Regions from separate parts of the Cobetia sp. 3AK genome, predicted to be linked through region 1. Evidence: predicted binding sites of a transcription regulator. Region 1 holds the regulator's gene; each other region holds the start of a gene.
What was found. The regulator FNR, encoded in region 1, switches genes on or off when oxygen is low (the NO sensors DNR and NnrR bind a similar motif). The targets are predictions, from matches to a motif close to TTGATNTANATCAA.
Positions count from the first base shown of each region.

Region 2: a site for FNR is predicted at 2,566-2,579, ahead of clpB (ATP-dependent chaperone ClpB). Genes of this name have one in related genera too.
Region 3: a site for FNR is predicted at 2,319-2,332, ahead of QD228_RS00025 (OmpW family outer membrane protein). Genes of this name have one in related genera too.
Region 4: a site for FNR is predicted at 1,725-1,738, ahead of adhP (alcohol dehydrogenase AdhP). Genes of this name have one in related genera too.

Region 1 is NZ_JARWKR010000003.1:312,333-316,545, reverse strand. Features, by position in the region: gene QD228_RS06115 (fatty acid cis/trans isomerase) at 1-1,846, shown strand, start outside; gene fnr (fumarate/nitrate reduction transcriptional regulator Fnr) at 1,944-2,693, opposite strand; gene QD228_RS06105 (hypothetical protein) at 3,050-3,328, opposite strand; gene QD228_RS06100 (cbb3-type cytochrome c oxidase subunit II) at 3,325-3,984, opposite strand; gene QD228_RS06095 (cbb3-type cytochrome c oxidase subunit I) at 3,981-4,213, opposite strand, start outside.
Region 2 is NZ_JARWKR010000012.1:6,571-10,783, forward strand. Features, by position in the region: gene clpB (ATP-dependent chaperone ClpB) at 1-2,421, opposite strand, end outside; gene pgeF (peptidoglycan editing factor PgeF) at 2,749-3,528, opposite strand; gene rluD (23S rRNA pseudouridine(1911/1915/1917) synthase RluD) at 3,568-4,213, opposite strand, start outside.
Region 3 is NZ_JARWKR010000001.1:2,294-6,506, forward strand. Features, by position in the region: gene QD228_RS00015 (lipopolysaccharide kinase InaA family protein) at 350-1,213, shown strand; gene QD228_RS00020 (OmpW family outer membrane protein) at 1,578-2,171, shown strand; gene QD228_RS00025 (OmpW family outer membrane protein) at 2,450-3,154, shown strand; gene QD228_RS00030 (DMT family transporter) at 3,236-4,198, opposite strand.
Region 4 is NZ_JARWKR010000003.1:64,312-68,524, reverse strand. Features, by position in the region: gene QD228_RS05120 (aldehyde dehydrogenase family protein) at 104-1,624, shown strand; gene adhP (alcohol dehydrogenase AdhP) at 1,895-2,923, shown strand; gene QD228_RS05110 (pyridoxamine 5'-phosphate oxidase family protein) at 3,161-3,652, opposite strand; gene QD228_RS05105 (CreA family protein) at 3,829-4,213, opposite strand, start outside.

The sequences.
Region 1 (4,213 bases):
GGTCAACTGGTTGGCGCAGGGCTCGCCGATGACCGAGGTGCGCCCGGTGTCTGAGGTCCTGGTGCCACGGATTCAGCAGGTGGAAGCCTTCCTCAATGGTGACAGCCTCAAGCAGCGGCTGATGAGTCGCTACATCTACGAGCACCTGTTCCTGACGCACCTCTACTTCCCCGAGGTCAAGGGAGCCAATGGCCGGCCGATCTTCTTCTCGCTGGTGCGCTCCAGTACGCCGCCCGGCGAGCCCATCCAGCGCATCTCCTCGCGCCGCCCCTATGACGCTCCCTACGCCGCCTATCCCGGAGATGGTCGTGACGTCATGCCGCATGACGAGGCCGGGCGTCCTCGCGTCTATTACCGTCTATGGCAGGAGCGCTCGACGATCCTGGCCAAGAATCATCTGCCCTATTCGCTGAGTGACGCGCGCCTGGAGCGCTGGCAGTCGCTGTTCCTCGCGCCGGACTATACGGTGGATGACCTGCCTGGCTATGACCTCAAGACGGCGTCCAATCCCTTCCTGACGTTCGAGGCGATCCCTGCCGAGTCACGTTACCGCTTCATGCTGGATGAATCGCAGAACACCATCATGGGCTTCATCAAGGGGCCGGTCTGTCGTGGCCAGGTGGCCGTGGACGTCATCAATGACCACTTCTGGGTCAGTTTCACCGATCCATCACTGTTCAGCCTGCCGCAGGTCGAGCGCACCCTGGCACGGGAGGGCGAGAATCTCAGCCTGCCTGCCGAGCAGAGCAGCAATGCATTGCCCATCTCCTCGTGGATCAAGTTCGAGCGCAAGCAGCAGGCCTATCTGCAGGCCAAGCAAAAGCTGATGATGCAGGCCTACGAGGATGGCAATCTGCGTCTGGACATGCAGCTGTTGTGGGACGGCAGCGGCTGGCAAGGCGGCGAGGGTGGCGATCACAACCCCAATGCCGCCCTGACGGTCTATCGTCACTTCGACAACGCTGCCGTGATGAAAGGGCTGGTCGGCAATGTGCCCAAGACGGCCTGGGTGATCGATTACCCGATGCTTGAGCGCATCCATTACCTGCTGGTGGCCGGCTTCGATGTCTATGGCAACCTCGGCCACCAGCTGACCACGCGCCTGTACATGGACTTCCTGCGCATGGAAGGCGAGAACAACCTGCTGGCGCTTCTGCCTGCCGGCGAGCGTCAGGCAGTGCATGACAGCTGGTATCAGGATGTGGATTCGGGGCTGGAAAAGCTGCTGTTCAAGAAGCCGCCCCAGTTTGATGCCCCGAGCGATATCGTCTGGACACCGGGAGAGCTTTCCTCACCGGAGAAGGCGCGCATTGGGCTGATGCGCCGCCTGCGCGAGCGCCTGGCGCCGGAACTTGTCCACGAGCGTAGCCTGGAGACGCTGGAGGATGATGCCGTGCGCCGCGAATTGAAGGCCTTGAGCGAGGTGAGTGGTCTGGCGGCCAGCCTGCTGCCGGAAGTCACCATCATTGCGCTGGAACGGGAGGGAAGCGAGCACCCGCAGTTGTTCAGCGTGCTGCGCAACTCGGCTCATGCCAACATCACCAGTCTGTTCGACGAGGAAGCCAATCGGCGCCCTGAGCGCGATACGCTGGATGTGCTGCGCGGCGTGGCCGGGGATTACCCGAATGCCTTCTGGCATCTGACACCCGAGTCGCTGCAGGGATTGGCACGGCGGGTCGCCGTGCTCAAGGATGAGGCGGACTATCGACAGCTGATGGCCGATATCGGAGTGCGGCGCACCGACCCACGCTTCTGGCAGTTCTCGGACAGCGTGCTGCGTGCCAATTATGCGGATCGTCCCGTCGAGGCCGGGTTGCTGGATTACAACCGTCTGCAGAATCGCTGAGCGTCTCCGAGCCGCCTGGCACTGTCTGGAAAACACGAAGGCCCGCCACATGAGGATGTGGCGGGCCTTCGTGGTGAGAGAGATGGCATCACGGGGGTCAGCGACCGCCCTGACACTCTCCTTCTGCCAGCTCGATCAGGCCATCCAGGTGCAGGATATGGACCTCGCGCGCCTGGATATCCACCAGCCCCTGAGCCTGGAAACGCGTCAGGATACGGCTGATGGTTTCCACGGCCAGTCCCAGGTAATTGCCGATGTCGGCGCGGGACATGGAAAGACGGAAACTGTATGGCGAATAGCCGCGGCGACGGAAGCGCTGAGAGAGGTTGACCAGGAAGCTGGCCAGGCGCTCATCTGCCGTCTTGCGCGACAGCAGCATCATCATCCGACGATCCTCATGCAGCTCCTTGCTCAGGCTCTTGAACAGCTGGGTGCGCAGTTCCGGCAGTTGGGCGGAAAGCGCATCGAGGCGATCGAAGGGAATCTCGCACACGGTCGTGGTCTCGAGTGCCACGGCGCTGCCGGGGTAGGCATTGCTGTCGATGGCATCCAGTCCAGCCAGCTCGCTGGGCAGGAAGAAACCGGTGAGCTGCTCCGTGCCACTGTTCTCGGTGTTGATCTGTTTCAGGCTGCCCGAGCGCACCGTGAAGACGCAGTCGAAGGGCTCGCCCTGGGTGAAGAGAACCTCGCCCTTTCTGAGCGGCGCGCGGCGCCGAATGATGGAGTCGAACTGGTCGATGGCTTCCATGTTCAGTGCCAGCGGCAGACACAGTGAGCTGAGTGAGCAGGTCTGACAGCGTGCTTCATGCGCACGCAATCGATGGGATGCCGTTGTCTGGGCCGTCATGGTGACTCTCCTGGGGCATTACGCCGAAACTCGTGGGGAGCGGGTTTCGGGTGGGGGTGTCCGGGTGCGACACCTGGTACAGGGCGATTCCATGGTCCTGTACGGAGAGGCAGCATCCTCATGGACTGAGTCGCTGCTGCCTGTCGGTGCTGTCCGTCAATGATACCTGTCAGGCGCACTTCCCAGAACGGGTTCCCGTCCTGTGGGGCGGGATGTGAAGTGCTCCGTGAATCGCGCGCATTATATTAGATAATTCTGATTGTGTCGTGATGTCCTGCATGACTCTAGACGCAGAACCTCCCGAAGGGGCAGGTTGCGACGCCCTGCCTCATCCGACTCGGGAGAGCCAGGTGACATCATCCCCTCAAGGACATGACGATCTGCCCCATGCTGACCAGCAGTGTGAGCAGAAACAGCAGACTCCAGACCAGCGGCAGCGGCCTGTCCGGCTGAGGGGTGCCGTCAATGCGGTGTTCGTCGCCTGGCCCATCTCCCTGCAGGTCATCATCGGGTGAGGTGCTGCGCGAGCGAAGCCCGACAAGCAACAGCGTGCAGAAGGCCAGGCTGCCCAGCGTGAGCATGCTGATCCATGCCTGCCAGAACAGTGGCAGATCGACGTTTGCCAGCAGGTTCATGGTGCAGCTCCTGTCGTCAGTGTCAGTGTGGCGAGTGTCTCCCCTGTCGGGTCGGGTATTGTCGCGGATGAGTGCCGAAGGGGATCCGTCTGTTGAAGATAGGCCAGCAGAGCGGTCGCCTCGGCCTTGCCGCGTACCCGGGCGGGCGCCGCGAGGATCTCGTCGTCTCGGTAGGGCACGCCAAACGCCTGCAGGGCCCGCATTCGCTCGGCGACACCCTCGCCGCTCAGGGCGTGCTCGAATAGCCAGGGGTAGGCCGGCATGCTGGAATCCGCCACCTTGTGGCGCGGCGAGTACAGGTGCAGACGTTGCCAGGACTCATCATGTTCCGCCGGGAGGCGGCTCAGGTCAGGGCCATGACGAGCGTTGCCCCACAGGGCCGGTCGCTCCATGAGGTGGCGGGAGGCGGCGTCCCGGCTTGCATGGCGTGCCTGGTCTCCCGGCAGATCCCGCACCATTCGGGTATGGCATTGCTGGCAGCCTTCCCGCAGGTAAAGGCGCTGTCCCTCCAGCGCCAGCGCATCCAGCGGTGTCACTTCTTGCCCTGCCTCCTGAAACCCCAGAGGCAGCAACTGGGCCAGCGCGCCGACACTTGCCGCCATCACGCAGAGCGCGGCCATCAGGCCCGGATGCCGTTCGAGCAGTACGTGTCTCATGCCGGTGTCCTCCCCCGAGCGTGTGAATGCCCGATGTGGTGACGAGCCTGCTGGGTAGAGGGGCGCGTGATGGGTCGGCGGGAGGCGCGCAGGAGATACGCTGCCATCAGCAGCAGGCCGAGTGCCCAGCAACTCAGCCCCGCCAGCGTCATCAGCATCGGCGGGCGAGCCACCGCCAGGACGTCGGCGAGGGAGTGCAGCGGTTGTCCCTCTGCGTCTACGGCATGCC
Region 2 (4,213 bases), on a different contig from region 1:
CAGCCGCGCCTTGAGCCGCTCGAGCTGAATGCCGGCGATGGAGGCGATCTGCGCCTGCCCCAACGCGTGGAAGACCACCACTTCATCGATGCGGTTGATCAGCTCCGGCCGGAAGTGATTGCCGACGACTTCCATCACCGCCGTCTTCATGTCGTCGTACTGGAAGGCCGCCTTGCGATCGACACTCTCTTGCGTGTCTTCCTCGTCCGCCAGCTCGCCATTGAGACCGCTCATGCGCTGGATCATCTCGGACCCCAGATTCGAGGTCATCACGATCACGGTATTGCGGAAGTCGACAGTACGCCCCTGCCCATCGGTCAGGCGGCCATCTTCCAATACCTGCAGCAGGATGTTGAAGACATCCGGATGCGCCTTCTCGACCTCATCGAGCAACAGCACGGAGTACGGCTTGCGACGCACGGCCTCGGTCAGATAGCCACCCTCTTCATAGCCGACATAGCCGGGAGGCGCGCCGATCAGACGAGCCACCGAGTGCTTCTCCATGAACTCGGACATGTCGATGCGCACCATCGCCTCTTCGGTATCGAACAGGAAGCTGGCCAGCGACTTGCAGAGCTCCGTCTTGCCGACCCCGGTCGGGCCGAGGAACAGGAAGGAGCCATTGGGACGATTCGGGTCCGACAGCCCGGCGCGTGAGCGACGCACCGCATTGGCCACCGCGATCACCGCCTCGTCCTGACCGATCACCTTCTCGTGCAGCGCCTCTTCCATGCGCAGCAGCTTGTCGCGCTCGCCTTCGAGCATCTTGGAGACCGGAATGCCGGTCCAGCGCGAGACGACCTCGGCAATCTCCTCCTCGGTGACATTGGAGCGCAGCAGCACGTGGGCGGAGGTATCCGCCTCGCCTTCGCCGGCTTCGCTGATCTGCTTTTCGAGCCCCGGAATCACGCCGTACTGCAGTTCCGACATGCGGCTGAGGTCGCCGGCACGCCGCGCCTGTTCCAGATCGATGCGCGCCTGTTCCAGTTCGGCCTTGAACTGCGCTGCCCCCTGGATACTGGCCTTCTCGGCCTTCCAGACCTCATCGAGATCGGCATATTCGCGTTCCAGCTCCGCGATCTGGTCCTCAAGCGCGCCGAGACGCTTGAGTGCCGCTTCGTCGGTCTCCTTCTTGAGGGCTTCACGCTCCATCTTGAGCTGGATCAGACGGCGGTCGAGACGGTCCATCTCCTCCGGCTTGGAGTCCAGCTCCATACGGATGCGTGACGCGGCTTCATCGATCAGGTCGATCGCCTTGTCAGGCAGCTGACGGTCCGTAATGTAGCGCGATGAGAGGCGCGCGGCCGCAATGATCGCACTGTCAGTGATATCCACCCCATGGTGCACCTCGTAGCGTTCCTTCAAGCCACGCAGGATAGCGATGGTGTCCTCCTCGCTGGGCTGATCCACCTGCACCTTCTGGAAACGACGCTCCAGCGCGGCATCCTTCTCGATGTACTGGCGATACTCGTCAAGCGTGGTGGCACCGACACAGTGCAGCTCGCCACGCGCCAGCGCCGGCTTGAGCATGTTGCCGGCATCCATCGCGCCCTCGGCCTTGCCCGCGCCGACCATGGTGTGCAGCTCATCGATGAACAGGATGACCTGGCCTTCTTCCTGCGACAGCTCCTTGAGGACGGACTTGAGGCGCTCCTCGAACTCACCGCGGAACTTGGCCCCCGCCAGCAGCGAGCCCATGTCGAGAGACAGCACACGCTTGTTCTTGAGGCCTTCCGGCACCTCGCCATTGACGATACGGCTGGCCAGCCCCTCGACGATGGCGGTCTTGCCGACACCGGGCTCACCGATCAACACCGGGTTGTTCTTGGTGCGACGCTGAAGGACCTGAATCGTGCGGCGAATCTCCTCGTCACGCCCGATCACCGGGTCGAGCTTGCCGTCGCGCGCACGCTGGGTGAGGTCCATCGTGTACTTGTTGAGTGCCTCGCGATTGTTCTCGGCGTCGGCATCTCCCACCGCCTCGCCACCGCGCAGTGCATCGATGGCGGAGGTCAGGGCGGGCTTCTTGATGCCCGAGGAGGTGAACAACTTGCCGAGATCACCGCCCAGCTCCAGCGCGGCCAGCAGCGCGAGCTCGGAAGCGATGTATTGATCACCGCGTTTCTGGGCTTCGCGGTCGGCCAGATTCATAAGCTTGCCGAGCGCCTGGGAAGGCGCGACATTGCCGTCGAACTGGGACACGGTGGGCAGGTCATCCAGTTGACGCTTGAGCCCGCTCATCAAGCTGGTGGCATCACCGCCCGCCTTGTTGACCAACGCCTTGAGACCGCCATCGCGGTCCTCCAGCAGGGCCAGCAGCAGGTGCTGGGGATGGATTTCATTGTGGCCTCGCCCGACGGCGAGCGACTGGGCATCCGCAAGCGCGTTCTGCAGCTTGCTGGTGAGTTTGTCGATGCGCATGGTGCCTTCTCCTGAGAGTCATGGCGGTACTCCTCTTCTCAGGAGCTTCGCCTGTAACATTTCGTATCTAACCCTAGAGATGGGGGGCTGGGGGGTTGCTTTCAAGGCGTGATTTGCGGCAACGCAGCATGTTGTCCGCGAAGCATGATCCAGATCAGGTTCCCCTGCAGCAGGTTGGCCCTCAGCGCCTGAAGATGTCGCCAGGGGCTTCCGCTCGACACGGAAAAGCGCCCCGCCAACCTGAGTGATCAGGTCAACGGGGCGCTTTCGTCTTTCGGCTTGCCGAGCGTCGGTGCATCGCGGCGGCCAGGTCTCCACTTCATGCTATCAGCGTAACCAGATCACCGTGGCCATTCGCCCCGTCACGCCATCATCACGGCGATGGGAGTAGAAGCGCGATTCCGAGGCGGTACAGAAGTGACCGCCACTGACATGGCCGACCCCCGCACGCTCCAGCCGCAGGCGAGCCAGCTTGTAGAGGTCGCCCATGTAGTGGCCCAGCCGATAGGGGCTGGATTCGAAGGCGTCGTCGGCCTCGGGGAGATCCGCGATGAAGGCGTCACGCACCTCGGGGCCGACCTCGAACTGGGCATTGGAGATCGCCGGGCCCAGCCAGGCCATCAGCTCGCCCGGGTCATCTCCAAGACGGGCGACAGTGGCTTCCAGCACACCTTCCACCAGGCCACGCCAGCCCGCATGCGCCACCCCGACCCGCGTCCCCTGTCGATCACAGAACAGCACCGGCAGGCAGTCCGCCGTCATCACCACGCAGGCCTGCCCCGTACCGGTACTGATGCAGGCGTCAGCACGTGGTGGCACCGCCTCATGGCGCTCATCGGCGTGACAGACGTCAAAGGCATCCACCACCTGAGTCCCATGCACCTGATCCAGCCACGCCAGCGGACGACCATCATCGACCTCCGCCGCCAGCAGGTCACGCACCCGCGCGACCATCGCCGGATCATCCCCGACATGCCGCGCCGGATTGAAGCCAGCGTATGGCCCCTGACTCGGGCCGCTCTCACGCGTGGTCACGAAGGCCTGCACCGGACTGGGTGCTGGCCAGTCCGGCAGAATCAGGGTCGGGCGTAGACTGTCGTCGTGCATAACCTCTCCTGGCGCGATGGGATACGCGAACCGAGCCCCTCAGCGGGCGATGTCTTCCTTGAGATAGTCGATCAAGACCAGCATGTCACCCGGCATCTCGGCGCGGAATTCGACTTCCTTGCCCGTGATCGGGTGGATGAAGGCGAGGCGACGGGCATGCAGCGCCTGACGCGGGAACTGACGCAGCAGCTCCTTGAGCGGGTCACTGGCCCCCGGCGGAAGCTTCAGACGGCCTCCGTAGACCGGGTCCCCGATCAGCGGATAGCGCTGGTGCGCCATGTGCACACGGATCTGGTGGGTACGCCCGGTTTCCAGCTTGCAGCGGATATGGGTATGCCCCCGGAAGCGCTCCACCACGCGAAAATGCGTGATCGCCATCTTGCCGCTATGGGTCACGGCCTGACGCTTGCGATCCTTGGGGTGACGCCCGATGGGCGCATCCACGGTACCGCCCGCCGTCAGCACACCAGTCACGACGGCATCGTACTCGCGAGACACGGTACGCGCCTGCAGCTGCTCGACCAGGTCCGCCTGGGCGGTCAGCGACTTGGCGACCACCATCAGGCCACTGGTGTCCTTGTCGAGACGATGCACGATACCGGCACGCGGCAGCATGGCATTGCCCGGACAATGGTGCAGGATGGCATTGAGCAGCGTGCCATCCGGATTGCCGGCCCCCGGGTGC
Region 3 (4,213 bases), on a different contig from region 1:
CCGCCTGCGGGGATCGCAAGCCCATGAGCTGACAGCGGAAACGTCCATGGCCCGCATCATTGCTGGGCTGACGCGCAGTGGACCGCCAGCGGCCTCTCAACGCTCTCCTCGCGCACCTGCGCGACACCTGCGACCTTCCACCACACGCCACAGAGCACGGGCCTGCACGACAGCAGCCATGCACGGCTCGGACAATCCTGCGACGCGTGTTGAATGCGCAGACACAGGAGTTGCCGATCAGCGACTATCACTTCACCAGCAGGCTAACTATCATAGGGCGATCCATCGCTGGGTCCTGCGGCAGGGATTGCCCGTGACCCACCTCCCCTCTTTCGCTCGTGAACTTGCCATGACCTCCTTTTCCCGCCACTCCCTGTCCAGCGCCTCTCGGGGCCCACGTGCCACGGCGCCCCGTGGCCATGCCGACTACTGTGACCCCGCCCTGGGGAATCTGCTGGATTACCACGGCCTGAACCGGTTCGAGGCCCTGTGGCACGTGGCCGCCCAGGACGTTGATGCCCCTAACCGTGAGCGCGGAGGCATCTCGACGGTCTCGCTGCTCACTCTCGAGGACGAGCAGGGCCAGACACATCGCCTCTACCTCAAGCGCCAGACCAACCATCTGGGCCGCAGCCTGTCACGCCCACTGGGCGAGCCGACTTTCTCGCGCGAGTGGCGTGCCATCCGCCACTATCACGCGCTGGGCATTCCTTCGGTGGATGCCGGCTGGTATGGCGAGCGCCGCACCGGCAAGGAGTGGCGCGCCATCCTGATCACCTTCGATCTCGACGGCCGCGATGATCTGGACCACTGGCATGCACGCTGGACGGCGCTGGACGATACCCGACGCACGCAAGTCATCACTGCCAGCGCGCGTCTCGTGCGACAGATTCATCAAGCCGGCATGATGCACGGCTGCCTGTTCCCCAAGCATCTGTTCCTCAGCCGCCCACAGCCCGCCGCCGACGGTGCCAGCGCCATGCAGGAACAGATGGATGCCGTCATCATCGACCTGGAGAAGACCCGACGCTTCGTGCTGCGCCGTCACGAGTGCCAGCGCGACCTCTACGTGTTGTGGCGCCGCCTCAAGGCCTGGCAGGCAGCGGAGTGGCGAGAGTTTCTGGCCGTCTACCTCGACTGTCCCGCGCAGAGTGACGAGGTCAGTCGATGGCTCAACGAGCTTGAAGCACGTGCCCAGCGCAAGCGTCGCTGAATTCCCACACTGGTGGGCGCATCACGCATTGCGTAGCATGCGCTCACCTCACGAGCCGCCTACGACCAACGTCTCATGAATCTGTCGTGAAAATGAACGACCCTGTCGCTGTCCTGCGCCACCTCCAGTCTCATCCTCGAGACATGCACCTTTTCTGAAATAATCGGTAACATCCGCTAACAAGACGTCAAATATGTTTTCAAACATTGTTCTAAAAAAATGCTTGCCAAAAAGAACAGTGTTTTTTATAGTTCATCTCGTCCCCTGAACAAGGCAGCCTTGCCACACTCGGTACATCCCCCGAGTTCGCCAGGCACCGCCGACAGGAAGCCCCCGAGGCCACAAGCTTCAAGGAGAACATCACATGAAAACCATCAAGATCCTGACTGCTACCGTCATCGCCGGCACCATGGCAATGGGTGCACAATCTGCACTGGCCTACGGCAAGGGCGACATCTTCCTGCGCGGCGGCGTTGCCAAGGTCGACGGCAAGAGCAACAACGGCAATGGCCTGATCGCCAAGGATGAATCCGGTTTCGCCGGCTCCGTGGGCTACATGTTCCACGACAACCTGGCAGTTGCTCTGCAGTCCACTGAAGCATTCAGCACCGACTGGAAAAACAGCGACGGTGGCTTCGATCAGATGCCGATCAACCTGATGCTGCAGTACTACCCGCTGGGCGGTACCGAAGCTCGCGTTCAGCCTTACGCTGGCGTCGGCCTGAACTACACCCACTTCTCCGGTGAGTCTGCCGGTGGCCAGAGCATGGACATCGACGACAGCTACGGCGCTGCTGCCGAGCTGGGTGTTGACCTCAACATCAACGAATCCTGGGCCGTCAATGGCTTCGCTCGTTACGCTGACGTCAAGGCCGACACCAAGATCAACGGCCAGGACGTGAACGACACCGAGCTGGACCCGGTCACCGTCGGTGCCGGTGTCACCTACCGCTTCTAAGTGCTGAAACACGCACTGACGAGCCGCGCCGAGCCATGACGCATCAGGGGTGATCCCCTTGCCTCATTGACGACGCACAAGAACGCCGCAGGCCTCAGGGCCTGCGGCGTTCTTGCATGCGCGGACAGTCGGCGAGACAGACGGAACTTGATTTGAATCAAGTGTGACGAACCCTTGTCGGACATGACGGCAAACCCTTGTCATGGATCAATTTTTCGGCGACATGAGCTCCTAGACTGACATCTCCTTTCTCACCCCCTGTCACTTCGGGAGCGAACATGTCAGCCGCACAGTCCTTCTTGCCCTTCTCCTTCTGCCGGTCCTCTTCACGTCCGCTGCGCATGGCGGCGATCACGGCCGCACTCACGCTGACTGCCACGTCGGCTGTCGCTGCGCCGTTCTCATCGACTGACTCAGGCCTCGAGCACCTCGATTATGGTGCCGGCCAGTTCTGGACGCGTGCGGGTGTCGCCAAGGTCTCGCCTAAGAGCGACAACGGTCGCATCGATGCCATCGGTGCCGACGTGGACGTCGATGATGACAGCGCCTTCGCCTTCACTCTGGGGTATCGCTTCACCGATACCCTGGGGATCGAGCTGCTGGCCGCGCAGAATTTCGAGCATGACATCTCGCTGAATGGCCAGAAGGCCGGCTCCGTCGATCATCTGCCACCGACCCTGACACTGCAGTACTACCCCCTCGGTGGACGCGACTCCCGCATCCAGCCGTACATCGGTGCAGGCGTCAATTACACCCACTTCTCCGATGAAACCCTCGATGACGGCACCAAGCTCGAGATGGATGACAGCTGGGGCGCGGCCGCACAGATCGGTGTCGACCTGGTCATCAATGAGCATTGGGCGGCCAACATCGCTGCCTGGTATCTGGATATCGATTCCGATGTCACCGTGGCGGGCAGCGTCAACGACAAGGTCGAGATCGACCCGATCGTGACCATGGCCGGTATCAGCTATCGCTTCTGAGTCGCGCATCTGACTGGCCACAGACGACAACGCCCCGCCAGCCCATCACGGGCCGGCGGGGCGTTGTGCTTTCAGGGTGAATCAGCGCGAGGCGGCCTGCCCGCTGCTCGGTGCCGACGTCTCGGGCGCTGACGGCGACGTGTCGTCAGCCGGCGCCCTGGCTACCTTGCCCGGACGGGGGCGATCCAGCACCAGTCCCAGCACGACCAGTGCCGCTCCCACCACCATCAAGGCGGTCCACTGCTCATCGAACAGCCACCAGGCCATCAGCGCGGCACACGGCGGCACCAGGAAGAAGGTACGTGCGACCTGGTGGGCCTCGCCACGTTCGAGCATCAGCATCAGCAACCAGATGGCACCCACCGAGATGGCGATCACCAGCCAGGCGAGGGTCAGCAGCAGACGAGGCGTCGGGTCGAAGGCGAAGCTACCTACGCTGCTGGCTGCGATGAGGAAGACACAGCCCGCTCCCAGATACTGGAATACCAGCCCCTCCACCAGCCCCATCCGACCACCGACACGCTTCTGCCACAGCGTCGAGCTGGACACGCCGATGAGCGCCACCAGACACCACAGCAGGCCGATCATCGGCCACTCGAGCGTGGCGCTTGCGGCGCCTGCCCCCTGAAGCACGCCCGCCCCCAGCACCAGACTGACGCCAATCGCGCCACACCCCAGCCCCAGCCACTGCCTGGCGCCCAGACGGATACCGAACAGCGGCAGTGACAGCGCAGCCGTCACCAGAGGGTGCAGGCTGACCAGCAAGGCCGTCAGCCCCGCGGGCAGCCCGGCCTTGACCGCCGCGAACACGCCACCCAGATAGGCGCCGTGCAACAGCATGCCGATGCCCATCTGAGCCAGCTTGTCATGGCGCTGCCCCCACTGGCGCGGCTTGCGGCGTATCCACAGGATCAGCCCCAGCACCGGCAGTACCAGCAGGCTGCGCACCAGCAGCAGCGTGAAAGGCTCAGCATCCAGGGTGCCGAAACGTGCGGCGATGAACCCGGTGGCGAACAGGAAGACGAAGGTCAGCGGCATCCACATCAGATTGACTCCAAA
Region 4 (4,213 bases), 250 kb from region 1:
GGTCAGGCGAGGGACAGGAGCGCCATCTCCTGTCCACGTGACTTACAACAACAGGTCGTCGATCACGAGCGCCACTCGTGAATCCGACCCACAGGAGTTCGCCATGATCTACGCCTCCCCGGGCAGCGCCGACGCGCTGGTCACGTTCAAGGACACCTACGGCAATTACATCGGCGGGCGTTTCGTCGAGCCGGTCAAGGGGGAATATTTCGACAATGTCAGTCCGGTGACGGGTGAGGTGTTCTGCCGTATCCCGCGCTCGAGTGCGGAAGACATCGATCTCGCGCTGGACGCCGCCCACAAGGCAGCCCCCGCCTGGGGCAAGACCTCTGTGCAGGAGCGTTCCAACATCCTGCTCAGGATCGCGGATCGCATCGAGCAGAATCTCGAGATGCTGGCGGTCGCCGAGACCTGGGACAACGGCAAGGCGGTGCGCGAGACGCTGAACGCCGATATCCCGCTGGCGGCGGATCACTTCCGCTACTTCGCCGGTTGCCTGCGCTCCCAGGAAGGCACCGCGGCGGACATCGATGCCAATACCGTCTCCTATCACTTCCACGAGCCGCTGGGGGTGGTGGGACAGATCATCCCGTGGAACTTCCCGATCCTGATGGCGGCCTGGAAGCTCGGCCCGGCGCTGGCGGCGGGCAACTGCGTGGTGCTCAAGCCGGCGGAACAGACCCCGGCCTCGATCCTGGTGCTGGCGGAGCTGATCAATGACCTGCTGCCGGCAGGGGTTCTCAACATCGTCAACGGCTATGGCGCCGAGGCCGGACAGGCACTGGCGACCAGCAAGCGCATCGCCAAGATCGCCTTCACCGGCTCCACCCCCGTGGGCTCGCACATCCTCAAGTGCGCCGCGGAGACCATCATTCCCTCCACGGTGGAGCTGGGCGGCAAGTCCCCCAACATCTACTTCGCCGACATCATGAATGCCGAACCCGAGTTCATCGACAAGGCCGCCGAAGGGCTGGTGCTGGCGTTCTTCAATCAGGGCGAGGTGTGCACCTGCCCGTCACGCGCTCTGATCCAGGAAAGCATCTACGACGACTTCATGGCCCGTGTGATGGAGCGCGTGAAGACCATCAAGCGCGGCAATCCGCTGGATACCGACGTGCAGGTCGGCGCACAGGCCTCCCGCGAGCAGTTCGACAAGATCATGTCCTATATGGATATCGCCCGTGAGGAGGGGGCCGAGGTGCTCACCGGCGGCAGCAGCGAGCAGCTGGAGAACGAGCTGGCCAACGGCTATTACATCCAGCCGACCCTTCTGAAGGGCCACAACGCGATGCGTGTCTTCCAGGAGGAGATCTTCGGGCCGGTGGTCGCCGTCACCACCTTCCGTGACGAGGCAGAGGCGCTGGCCATCGCCAATGACACCGAATTCGGTCTCGGCGCCGGTGTCTGGAGTCGCGACATGAATGTCGCCTTCCGCATGGGGCGCGGTATCCAGGCCGGTCGCGTGTGGACCAACTGCTACCACCAGTATCCCGCCCATGCCGCCTTCGGTGGCTACAAGAAATCCGGTGTCGGTCGCGAGACCCACAAGATGGCACTGGAACACTACCAGCAGACCAAGAACCTGCTGGTCAGCTACGACATCAATCCACTCGGCTTCTTCTAGGCCTGACCGTCAGCGCCACCAAGGCTAGTGGCCCTGAATCCACCTCCCGCGATGCCTCCTCGAGGAATTCCTCTCGATGCCCGCGCCAGATCCGACTTGCTTGATCTGGCGCAGGGCAGGGAGCACCGCGTCTGGTTTCAATGAAGAGGCAGGTCCGGGGCGTGCGCGAACACTGGCCCTCGCTCACGACCGGACGGGATCGCACTCTCCGCCTGATCTCTGGCTCGCCTTTCCAAGGTTCGTCTTTCGACAATGAATGAGGAGTCCATCATGGATAACAGCATGAAAGCCGCCGTGGTACGTGAATTCGGTGCACCGCTGGTGATCGAGGAAGTCGCGGTACCGCGACCGGGGCGTGGCGAGATTCTGGTCGAGGTCGCCGCCTCCGGGGTCTGTCACACCGACCTGCACGCCGCGCATGGCGACTGGCCGGTGAAGCCCAACCCACCGTTCATCCCGGGACATGAGGGAGTGGGGACCATCGCGGCGGTGGGCGAGGGTGTGACCCACGTCAAGGAAGGCGACCGGGTCGGGGTGCCCTGGCTCTACTCGGCCTGTGGCCATTGCGAGCACTGCCTGGGCGGTTGGGAGACGCTGTGCGAGAGCCAGCAGAACACCGGCTATTCGGTGAATGGCGGCTTTGCCCAGTACACGCTGGCGGATGCCGGCTACGTGGGGCGTCTGCCGGACAGCGTGGGCTTCGTGGAGATCGCGCCGGTGCTGTGCGCCGGGGTCACGGTCTACAAGGGGCTCAAGATGACCGACACTCGCCCCGGTCAGTGGGTGGTGATCTCGGGGATCGGCGGGTTGGGTCACATGGCGGTGCAGTACGCCCGCGCCATGGGCCTGAACGTGGCGGCGGTGGACGTGGATGATGCCAAGCTGGAGCTGGCCCGCCGTCTGGGGGCCACCGTGACCGTGAATGCCATGAAGGAAGACCCGGCAGCCGTCATCAAGCGCGAGATCGGCGGCGCACACGGCGCACTGGTGACGGCGGTGTCGCCCAAGGCCTTCGATCAGGCTCAGAACATGCTGCGCCGTGGCGGTACCCTGGTGCTCAACGGCCTGCCGCCGGGTGACTTCCCGCTGCCGATCTTCTCCACGGTGCTCAACGGCATCACGGTGCGTGGCTCCATCGTCGGCACGCGTCAGGACCTGCAGGAGGCGCTGGACTTCGCCGCGGAAGGCAAGGTCGCGGCCACCGTTCAGACCGGCAGGCTCGAGGATATCAATGACATCTTCGGGCGCATGATCGACGGCAAGATCGAGGGGCGCATCGTGCTCGACATGAAGTCTTGAGGCGTTCAGTGTCCTGAACTTGAACTCTCTCCACCGACGACAGGTCTGCAGGATTCGGCAGGATTCGGCAGGATTCGGCAGGATTCGGCAGGATTCGGCAGGATTCGGCAGGCGGCAGGAGACCAGACACGACAACGCCAGCCCCGGGGCTGGCGTTGTCGTGTCTGGCATGGCCGTGTGCGTCAACTCTTACGCGGGCACTTCAAGGAGCTCTCCATGACGAGCTCGGGCTTCTGCTCATACCGTGCCGAATTTCTCGTTCTCACCCATGTCCGGGGTGTGGTCCTTGTCGAGGTTGGCGCGCGCAATCTCATAGAGTTGATACGCCTTGCTCTCCTTGGCCTTCCAGTGTTCACCGGATTGCACCTTGACCTCCAGCAGAGTGACATCGGGGTCATCCTTGCCTTCCGGGAACCAGGCGGCCACGAACGGATTCCAGAACTTGTCGATCAGGCCCTGATCGCGGTGCAGATTGGCATGACCGCTCAGCGACACATAGACGCCATCATCCTGATCGGAAAAGCTCAGGCAGACCTCGCTGTCCTTCTTTGCTTCAAACACCTTCTCGGCACTGGCTCGCGTGAAGAACCACAGGGTGCCGTCGTAGTCATCCTGCACCAGATGCATCGGGCGGGCATGTGGCATGCCGTCACCCTGCGTCACCAACATGCCGACCTTCACATCCTTGATCAGCTTCCAGATCTTCTGCTTGTGCTCCGGGCTCGACATCGTGTGTCACTCCTTTGCCTCATGCGAATGAAAATCCGGCTGGCTAGCCGTTGAACAAGACCTTGGAGCGACACCCCACAACTTCAAGGGATGATGATGAAGCTTTCGCTTGATGAGTCAGTGCTTGATGAATCAGCGCTTGATCAATCGGGGCTTGATTCAGGCGCCCGGGCGGCTCACTGCGCTGCCGGTGCCTGCCAGGCCTCGCTGCCCCACAGCGGCACGCTGCTCAGCGCATGCTTGAAGCTGCCGCTGGTTTCCTTGGTGCTGTAGGCGATGTAGAGCAGGCTTTGGGAGTCACGGTCCAGAATACGCCGGATCTTGAGGCTCTTGAGCAGCACGCTCTTGGACTTGCGATAGACCTCCTCGCCACTCTTGGAGGTGTCGATGTCGGCGAGCATCGCCGGGGTGATCGGGCCGGTCTGGCGGCAGGCGATGCTCATGTCGGAGGGGTCGGAGAAATCGAGATTCGCCTCGATGTTGCTCAGGTGACAGGTCACGCCCGGCACCTTGGGGTCGATCAGGCTCTCGATCTTGATGTCCTTGGTGGTGAACAGGCCC